DNA from 2 places in the Paraburkholderia sp. BCC1876 genome. Region 2 is predicted to be linked to the other one. Evidence: riboswitches for the same ligand, from Rfam matches in the RefSeq annotation. Region 2 holds a riboswitch; the other holds the start of a gene.
The links. Region 2 has a riboswitch for glycine ahead of gcvT (glycine cleavage system aminomethyltransferase GcvT). Riboswitches for the same ligand answer to the same signal wherever they lie in the genome.
Positions count from the first base shown of each region.

Region 1: another riboswitch for glycine. It lies ahead of HWY05_RS01010 (D-amino acid dehydrogenase); the one in region 2 lies ahead of gcvT (glycine cleavage system aminomethyltransferase GcvT).

Region 1 covers NZ_CADFGI010000001.1:252,795-257,883, forward strand. The annotation lists gene HWY05_RS01000 (hypothetical protein) at 1-591, opposite strand, end outside; gene HWY05_RS01005 (LysE family translocator) at 949-1,581, opposite strand; glycine riboswitch at 1,780-1,874, shown strand; gene HWY05_RS01010 (D-amino acid dehydrogenase) at 2,057-3,268, shown strand; gene HWY05_RS01015 (BON domain-containing protein) at 3,419-3,679, shown strand; gene HWY05_RS01020 (acetate/propionate family kinase) at 3,718-4,875, opposite strand; gene HWY05_RS01025 (phosphoketolase family protein) at 4,888-5,089, opposite strand, start outside.
Region 2 covers NZ_CADFGI010000004.1:175,290-180,378, forward strand. The annotation lists gene HWY05_RS16225 (UvrD-helicase domain-containing protein) at 1-901, opposite strand, end outside; gene HWY05_RS16230 (oxidoreductase) at 1,295-2,344, shown strand; gene HWY05_RS16235 (hypothetical protein) at 2,539-2,889, shown strand; glycine riboswitch at 3,035-3,136, shown strand; glycine riboswitch at 3,170-3,314, shown strand; gene gcvT (glycine cleavage system aminomethyltransferase GcvT) at 3,395-4,513, shown strand; gene gcvH (glycine cleavage system protein GcvH) at 4,578-4,958, shown strand; gene gcvP (aminomethyl-transferring glycine dehydrogenase) at 5,040-5,089, shown strand, end outside.

The DNA of each region.
Region 1 (5,089 bases), on a different contig from region 2:
TCGAAGACCGGGACGCTCAACCCGATACACGGTTGAAAACGACGACTTCTCCAGCATGCCGACTTCATTGATATGCATGCCGCGCGGCACGGCGTTCGGGCTGAGATAGGGATCGGGACCGCGTATTCCGGCATGACTGGCGGACGGCGCGCTGCCTTGCGCCGAATCGGCCGGCCGGTCTGCCGTGGTCCCATCCGGGCGACCCGCTGCGGGCGTGGGTGATGTGTCCTTCGGCGATGCTGGACGGGATGGCGCGGGCGACACGTCCATCGGCGATGAAGGACGCGACGGTGCGGGCGACACGTCCATTGGCGATGAAGGACGCGACGGTGCAGGCGACACGTCCATCGGAGAGGGAGGACGGACTGGAACCCCGGATGGCTTCTGGAGCATCTCGGTCGGGCCGCCGGCTAACACCGCGAAAGATATCGCCAATAAAATATCGAGGGTCGATTGCTTCGGCTGCTTGCCTTCGTTCGCTGGTACCGAGCCCGCCTCGCACGTGCCGCTCTGGCGGTTATTCCAGTTGAAATGTCTACACTGGAATTCGCTCCAGGTCTCCTTGGTGGACTGCCATCGCGGTTCAGTCAACGCCCGTTGCGTACGAACGTGCGCTGCGCCCGCGTGACCGTCTCCCGGCAAGAGACTCGGCCCCTGTCCCGTCGGCGCGTTCGTCTTCGTAAGATCGGGGCGAGAGGCCGGGGCCATGGACTGCTGCCCGCCGGCGCTAGCACCGGTGCCGACAGACTTCCTTTGAAATGCAGATTGAAGGGGGGAATCGCTCCGAATGGGCATGCTCATGTCGTTCATCCGCCTTTTCCAGTGTCGTCCGCCGGGGTAGCAGACTAAGGAGTCAGCATAGACATGACGACAGTCAGGCGGTCATAGCGGAGTAACGCAACGACACGCCGCACGCAGAGCGTTTGCCCGGGAATGCTATCGAACCGCTTACCGACGCGAATCGAGCGCGATTCGCACCGCGAGTCCGGCGAGCACCGTGCCCATCAGCCAGCGCTGCACCCTCAGCCACACGGGACGACCCGCGAGGAACCCGGCGATCGACCCCGCCATGCTCGCGATAATCGCATTCACCGTCACGCTGACCACGATCTGCACGCAGCCGAGAGCCAGCGACTGCAACAGCACACTGCCATGTCCCGGCGAAATGAATTGCGGCAGCAGCGACAGATACATCACCGCAATCTTCGGATTCGCGAGGTTGGTGACGAAGCCCATGGTGAACAGCTTACGGGGGCTATCGTGCGGCAGATCGCGCACCTGGAACGGCGAACGGCCGCCGGGTTTGACTGCCTGCCACGCGAGATACAACAGATACAGTGCGCCGCCGAAGCGCAATGCGTCGTACGCAAACGGCACCGTGAGCAATAACGCGGTAATGCCGAACGCCGCGCAGAACATATAGAACACGAAACCGAGCGCCACGCCGCCGAGCGACACGAGACCGGCGCGCTTGCCCTGACAGAGCGATCGCGAGATCAGATAGATCATGTTCGGTCCCGGCGTGAGCACCATGCCGAGTGAAACCAGACCGAAAGCGAGCAGCGTTGTGAAAGCGGGCACGGCGTTCTCCTCGTTGATGAATGGGGATTGTGCCGCTGACTATAGCCGATCGCCGCCACGCCGACCCGGTACACAATCGCAGCACACGCACAGGACAGCGCGCACGCATACCCACGCTCGGACAGCACACACGCGCTGCAACGCAGCGCACGAAACACTTGCGGCAATAATTTTTGCCCGGTATCGTCGTGCCGTTCTGCATGCAGCGCGGGAGAGATCGTCATGCGGTTAGTGACGACGCCGACGGAGCAACCGCCCCGGAAACTCTCAGGCAAAAGGACCGCGCAGCGGGAACATCTGGAGAGCGACGCCGCCGACACTTGCGCGCGTCCACCGAAGGGGATTCCCCACTCCGGCTCGCATTGAGCCGGCATGGCGCGGGAAGAAACTCTCAGGTACAGGGACAGATGGGGCATCGACGCCGGTTTCGACACGAAATCGACACCGGTGATGCTCAACTCATCTGGACTATGTCATGTCACGAATCGCCATTATCGGCGCCGGCATTACCGGCGTCACGACCGCTTACGCCCTCGCTCAACGCGGCCACCACGTCACGGTTTTCGAACGCCATCGCTATGCGGCAATGGAGACGTCGTTCGCCAACGGCGGCCAGCTATCGGCCAGCAACGCCGAAGTCTGGAACAGCACCGCCACCGTGCTGAAGGGTCTGCGCTGGATGCTCACGCGCGACGCCCCGCTACTGCTCAATCCACTGCCCACGTGGCACAAATACTCGTGGATGGGCGAATTCCTGCGGCAGATTCCGCACTACCGGAGCAACACCGTCGAGACCGTGCGGCTCGCGATTGCCGCGCGCGAACATCTGTTCTCGACGGCGCGTAGCGAGGGCATCGAGTTCGATCTCGAACGGCGCGGCATTCTGCATATCTACAAAACGCAGAAGGAATTCGCTGCGGCGAATAAGGTGAATGCGTTGCTGCGCGAAGGCGGCCTCGACCGCAATCCGGTGTCGGCGACCGAGTTGCAGCGGATCGAGCCCACGCTGCAAGGCGATTTCTTCGGCGGTTTTTTCACGCCGTCCGATTCGACCGGCGACATCCACAAGTTCACGCGCGGTCTCGCGGATGCCTGCGTGCGGCACGGCGTCGAGTTTCACTACGACGCCGAGATCACGGCGATCGAGCAGCCCGTGGAGGGCAAGTTTTCGCTGACGGTCAATCTGGAAGGCGAGTCGCAGCGCATTGCGTTCGAGCGGATCGTCGTCTGCGCCGGGGTGAAGAGTCGCGATTTTGCGGCGATGCTCGGCGATCACGTGAACATCTATCCGGTGAAAGGCTATTCGATCACGGTCTGTCTCGACGACGAAACCAGTCAGCGGCGCGCGCCGTGGGTGAGCCTGCTCGACGACAGCGCGAAGATCGTCACCAGCCGGCTCGGTGTGGATCGATTCCGCGTGGCGGGCACGGCGGAGATCAACGGCTTCAACCGCGATATCCGCTCGGACCGGATTGCGCCGCTGGTGGACTGGACACGGCGCTACTTCCCCGAAGTGTCGACGTCGCGTGTGATTCCGTGGGCGGGTTTGCGGCCGATGCTGCCGAGCATGCTGCCCAAGGTGGGACGGGGCAAACGGCAAGGCGTGTTCTACAACACCGGGCACGGGCACCTCGGGTGGACGTTGTCGGCGGCAACGGCACAGGCGGTGGCTGCGGCGATTGTGTAGCCTCCGTTTGCAACGCGCCCCTGCTGTGGGACGTCCCCCACAGCAGGGGCGAACGCTTTTGTGGATGGCGATCACGGCGGCAAAGGCCGAATGCAAAATCCGTCACATCTGCTAGTGTTCTCCCATCCCCGCAATCTCCGTGGAGAACCCATGCCACACCACCGTTCCACGAAACACAGCACGACCAGCCCGCGCCTGACCGACGCTCAGATCGCCGCCGAAGCGACCCGTCGCCTCGCGTGGGATACCGCGGTTCCCGAGCACGCCGTCAAGGTGAAAGTCGCCGCCGGTCGCATCACGCTGCGCGGCGAACTGCAACGCGATCAGCAACGAATCGCCGCCCTCGAAGACGTCACGCGTCTGTTCGGCGTCACCGGCGTATTGGATCGCACGACCATCAAGCCGAAATAAGAGGCTAGGTCAGCGGCAAAGAAAGCGGCCAGATCAGTTCAATGCGCCTCAGCGCGCAACAGCGTCCGGCAATGCCGCGCGATCTGCTTCTCTTCCTCGGTATGAATCGCCCTCACCTTGCCCGCCGGATCGCCCTCCACGAGTCCCATGAAAGCAAGCCCGTCGCACACGCGCTTGCGAATCCCCGCGCTGTGTTCACCGATCCCACCCGTGAACACCAGCAGATCGATCCCGCCCAGCAACGCCGCATACGCGCCAATGGTTTTGCGCACCGCCGTAGCGAACGCATCGAGCGCCAGCGCCGCATTGGCATCGCCCGACGCGGCCAGTTTTTCCAGCGCCTGCATATCGCTTTCGCCGTCCGTATAACCGGCGAGGCCGCTGTGCCGATTCAATAGCGTCTCCAACGCGGCGGCGTCCAGCTTCTCGACCCGCATCAGATACAACAACACGCCGGGATCGAGATCGCCGCTGCGCGTGCCCATCGGCACACCGCCGGTCGGCGTCAACCCCATCGACGTATCGACCGACTTACCGTCGCGCAGCGCGCACAGGCTCGACCCATTGCCAAGATGCGCGAACACCGCGTGCGACGGCAGCGCGTTGCCGAGCTGCGTGACCAGCGACTCATACGACAGCCCGTGAAAACCGTAGCGGATCACCCCCGCCTTTACATACCGCCGTGGCAACGCGAGTTGCGCCGCGCGCGGCGGCAGCGTTGCATGAAACGCGGTATCGAAGCAGGCGAAATGCGGCGCGTCGCCGAAAATCCGCGCGGCCTCGTCGATCAGTGCGAGCGCCGGCGGAATATGCAGCGGCGCGAAATGCACGGCGTCCTGCAGACGCTGACGCACCTCGGGCGTGAGCCGCTGATGCTTGCGCAAATGCGGCCCGCCATGCACCACCCGATGCCCGACCGCCGCGGGCCGCCCATGACCCTGCTGCGCGAGCACCTCGGCAAGCTTGCGCAACGCGTCGGTCTGCGACTCCAGCACCCGCTCCTGCTGCACCAGCACGCGGCCGTCCGGCGCCTTGATCAGCAGGCTGCCGTCGCCGCGCCCGATGCCTTCCGCACTGCCGGCGAGCAGCAACGCTTCGTCGCCGCTCGCGTAGGTGAACAGCCCGAATTTCAGCGACGACGAACCGCTGTTCAGCACCAGAATCGTCGGCGCCGGGGCGCGCTCTTGAGGTTCCATCGCCTGCCTCGCTCAGCCTTTCCAGGTCCAGTTGCGGATCTCTTCCTTGTCGATGCCTTCGGCATGCGCATAAGCAAGATGCTCGATGATCTGGCCGCGCAGCCATTCCTTCGCATGGTCGCCGACGCCGCGCAACGCCGGCACGCGATCGATCACGTCGATGGCAAGCGAGAAACGGTCCACCTGGTTGATGATCGCCAGTTCGAGCGGCGTA
Region 2 (5,089 bases):
CGTTGTTCGCGGCGGTCAGAATGCGCACCGTCGAACGATAGTTCTGCTCGAGCTTGATCAGGTGCAGCTTCGGAAAATCCTTGCTGAGCTGGCCGAGATTTTCGAGCGTCGCGCCGCGCCAGCCATAGATCGCCTGATCGTCGTCGCCCACTGCGGTGAAAGCCGCGCGCTTGCCGGCCAGCTGTTTCACCAGCTCGTACTGGCACGCGTTGGTGTCCTGATACTCGTCGATCAGCAGATAGCGCAGCTTGTTCTGCCAGCGGTCGCGCACCGGCTCGTTCTTCTCGAACAGCTCGGCGGGCAGACGGATCAGATCGTCGAAATCGACCGCCTGATACGCGTGCAGCGTCGCCACGTAATTGCGGTAGACGATTGCAGCCTGATGCTCGTCCTCGTTCGCCGCGATCGCGATCGCCTGCTCCGGCATGATCATGCCGTTCTTCCACAGAGAGATGATCGACTGGATCTTGCGGATAAAGCCTTTGTCCGTGGACCCCACCTGCTCCTGGATCATGCCGAAGCAGTCGTCCGAATCCATGATCGAGAACTGCGGCTTCAGCCCGACGTGTTCCGCTTCCTGCCGCAGAATCTGCACGCCGAGCGAGTGGAAGGTGCAGACCGTCAACTGGTTGACGGGCACTTTGCGACCTTCCTTGCCGGGCGTGGTGAGCGTCTTGCCTTCGAGCAGCTTGCCCACGCGCTCGCGCATTTCCAGCGCGGCCTTGTTGGTGAACGTGACGGCGGCGATGTGGCGCGGCTCGAAGCCCTTGGCCTCGATCAGGTGCGCGATTTTCTGCGTGATCACGCGCGTCTTGCCGCTGCCGGCGCCGGCGAGCACGAGACACGGGCCGTCGAGATAACGGACCGCTTCATTCTGGGCGGGGTTCAGGCCTGCGGACATCGTGTGTGGATGGGTAATGCGGTTGAAGGCGGCGGAAGACGCGGCGGCCCGGCATTGCCGGCCGGCGGTCTGGAGGCCCAAGATCATGCTGCGCGGCGCCGGCGGCTGGAACGCGTGCCCGGCGCGCTGCGCGGGTGTTCCGGCCCGCCTGGGTTCGCGCGAGAGGAGCGATGTTAACACGGATGAATATGACGGACGACGACGCTCGTCGACCTTCCGTGCCGCCACGCCGGCTGACTTCGCCAGACAGGCACGCCGGGCAATCCGGCCGCATGCCCCCGACAATCCTTGACGGCCACGCCCGCGGCCGGCCGCCCGAACATGCCACAATTACAGCGTTGCGCGCCGACGCCACGGTGGCCAGGCGGCGCGCCGTTTTGCAGGAAGACACGCATGTCCGCATCGCTGAAGATTGGATTGATGGGTTACGGTTTTGCTGGCGCCACCTTTCATGCGCCGGTGATCGACCACTGCGGGCGCGCGAGCGTCGCGGCAATCGCGACGGGCCGGCCCGAGCAGGCGCTCGCCGACTATCCGCACGCGAAAGTGGTGGCCGATCTCGACGCGCTGCTCGCGCTCGAGGAAATCGACTGCGTTGTGATCGCGACGCCCAACGACACGCACTTCGACCTCGCGCGCCGCACGCTGGAAGCCGGCAAACACGTGGTGGTCGACAAGCCGGTCACGCTCACCGCCGCCGACGCGCATACGCTCGCCAACATCGCGCTGGCCCGCGGCAAGCGCTTCGTGCCGTTCCATAACCGCCGCTGGGACGGCGATTTCATGACCGTGCGCGACCTGCTCGCCGCCGGCACCTTGGGGCGCGTCACGCAATTCGAATCGCATTTCGACCGCTTCCGGCCGGAAGTGCGGCAGCGCTGGCGCGAAGAGGCGTCGCGCGGTGGCGGCCTGCTGTTCGACCTGGGACCGCATCTGATCGACCAGGCGCTCGCGTTGTTCGGCGCGCCGCAGACCGTGTCGGCAACCGTGCGCACGCATCGCGACGAAGCCAGTGCGCCGGACTACGTGCACATTCAACTCGGCTATGGCGAATTCGAGGTCGTGCTGCACGCCAGCGCGCTAACCATGCTGCTCGCGCCGCGGTTCGCGATCCACGGCACGCGCGGGAGCTATGTGAAATACGGACTCGACACCCAGGAAGATCAGTTGAAGGCCGGTCTGCGCCCCGGTGACGAGGGCTTCGCCGCCGGCAATACAGCGGGCGTGCTGCGCGTGCTGGAAGGCGATCAGGAAGTCGAACGCGAACTGCCGACGCGTAACGGCGACTACGCCGGCTTCTACATTGCTCTCGCCGATGCGATCCAGAACGGCGTGAAATTCCCGGTCAGCGCGCAGGAAGCCGTCGACGTCATGACGATTATCGAACTGGCCACGCGCAGTTCGGAGGAAGGCGTCCGCTTGCCGTTCGAGCGGATTCGCTAAGGGGCTTGCCGGCGTCCGGCGACGGTTTGTGTACCCAAAACTGGCTCACAAACCGTCGCCGCGCCGCCTAAACTAACAAGCCCGAAAGGAACATAACGTTACAAATAAGCGCCCCGCTCCGGTCAGCGCGAACCCCGTCTTATCCGTTGCTACCCGGGTAGCACCAGAAAACGACAACGACTTCCGGAGAGTCCATGCCCCGTATCATTCGCGCAGTAGCAGCATGCGCTTTGCTCAGTTCGCTCGCCGCTTGCGTGGTGGCGCCCCAACCGGCGCCGGCCCCGCGCCCCAACCCGCAGCAGATCGCGTATGAGCGCCTGCATCAGGTCGACGGCCGTCTCGACAACCTGAGCCGCCGCATCGACGCTCACGTCAACCAAGGCTATTACCCGCCCCCGCAAGGCGGCGCGCTGCATCATCGCCTCGACGTGATCCGTCAGGAAGCGCACGACATGGCCGCGCAACACGGCGGCGGGCTGTCCGGCGACGAACAGCGCGTGCTGAACCAGGAACTGGACAACGCGGCACACGCCATCGGCGAATAATCGCGCCAGTTCAGGTCATGCGGTACAAAAGAAGCGCGGGCATCACGTCCCGCGCTTTTTTTTGACAGGCGCAATCGCGCTGCGCCAACCCCCGCGCCGCTCGCGCGCCTTTATTTGACAAGCTCGGGGGCGTCGCGTACATTCGCCGCACGCGTCGGGAGAGCGTGCTGGCCGCTGAAAATCGCAGGCCGCGCCGCCGAAGGGGCACACCCGCAAACTCTCAGGCAAAAGGACCGACCGCGTCGAAAAACCCGCCTCACTGCAGCATCGAGGCGCCGGTTTTTCGCACTCTGGAGAGCGGCAGTAGCCATCTGCAAACGCAGATTCCGGCAGGCTGCCCACCGAAGGGGCGCGCGTTTCACCGTGGCACGTCAACGTGTTCACGGCAACGCAATCTCTCAGGTATCGAGGACAGAGGGGCCATGCAGCGCATCGCTCGCAGCCATCAGGCCGTGAGGCGTAGCGCCGCATGGCCTTTTTTGTTTCGCGAGACGCCTGAGGCCCCATGACCGAACTCAAACACACCCCGCTCCACGCCACCCATTGCGCGCTCAAGGCCCGCATGGTCGACTTCGGCGGCTGGGACATGCCCGTCAACTACGGCTCGCAGATCGACGAACACCGCGCCGTGCGCACCGACGCCGGCATGTTCGACGTCTCGCACATGTGCGTCGTCGATTTCACTGGCGAGCGCGTGCGCGCCTTCTTCGACTACGCGCTGGCCAATAACGTCGGCAAGCTGCAAACCCCGGGCCGTGCGCTCTACTCCTGTCTGCTGAACCCGAACGGCGGCGTGATCGACGATCTGATCGTCTATTACTTCGGCGAAGATCACTTCCGCGTGGTCGTGAACGCCGGCACCGCCGACAAAGACATCGCCTGGTTCGGCCAGCTCAACGCCGAAGGCAGCTTTGGCCTGACCATCACGCCGCGTCGCGATTACGCGATCGTCGCCGTGCAAGGCCCGAACGCACGCGACAAGGTCTGGCAAACCGTGCCGGCTGCGCGCGCCGCGACTGAAGCCTTGAAGCCGTTCAACGCCGCCCGTATCGACGGTACGCCGTTCGGCGAACTCACCGTGGCCCGCACCGGCTACACCGGCGAAGACGGCTTCGAAATCATCGTGCCGGCGGAACACGTCGCCGCCCTGTGGGACGCGCTGCAAGCGCAAGGCGTCCGCCCGGCCGGCCTCGGCGCGCGCGACACGCTGCGCCTCGAAGCCGGCATGAACCTGTACGGCCAGGATATGGACGACAACGTCTCGCCGCTCGACGCCGGTCTCGCGTGGACCGTCGACCTCACGTCGCCGCGCGCCTTCGTCGGCAAGGACAAGCTGGAAGCGAACGGTTCGCAGGCCGCGTTCGTCGGCCTGATCCTGCTGAAAGACAACGGCAAGGCTGCAGGCGTGCTGCGTGCTCATCAGAAAGTCGTCACGTCGCACGGCGAAGGCGAAATTACCAGCGGCACGTTTTCCCCGACCATGCAGGAATCGATCGCCTTTGCGCGCGTGCCGAAAGGCGTGCAGCCGGGCGACACCGTTCACGTTCAGATTCGTGACAAAAACGTTCCCGCAAGCGTGGTAAAACTGCCGTTCGTGCGCAACGGCAAAGTGCTCGCGGTTTAAGCAGGCCGGCGCGTACGCCTCCCCCTTTATTGAACACCATCCGAACACCGCATAGGAGCATCCGATGAGCATCCCGGCCGATCTGAAATATACCGAATCGCACGAATGGGTCCGCACTGAAGCGGACGGCACGCTGACGGTCGGCATTACCGACCACGCGCAGGAAGCGCTCGGCGATATCGTCTTCTTCGAAGTCCAGGAACTCGGCAAGAACGTCGAAGCCGGCGACACCGTCGCCGTGATCGAATCGGTGAAAGCCGCTTCCGACATCTACGCGCCGGTCTCGGGCGAAATCATCGAAGCGAACACCGCCGTCGCCGACACGCCCGATTCGGTGAACACCACGCCGTACGACAGCTGGCTCTTCAAGATCAAGCCGTCCGACGACGCCACGCACGATCGTCTGATCGATGCCGACGCGTACGCCAAGGCCATCGGCGCCTGATTCACCTTTACGTTTAACCCGTCAGGTGCGGCCCGTCACTTTCGAGACTTCGAAAAGACAGCCGCACCGCCAGGAACACCCATGAAGCTCGAACACCCGGATCGTCTGATGAACCGCACTCCTCTCTCGCT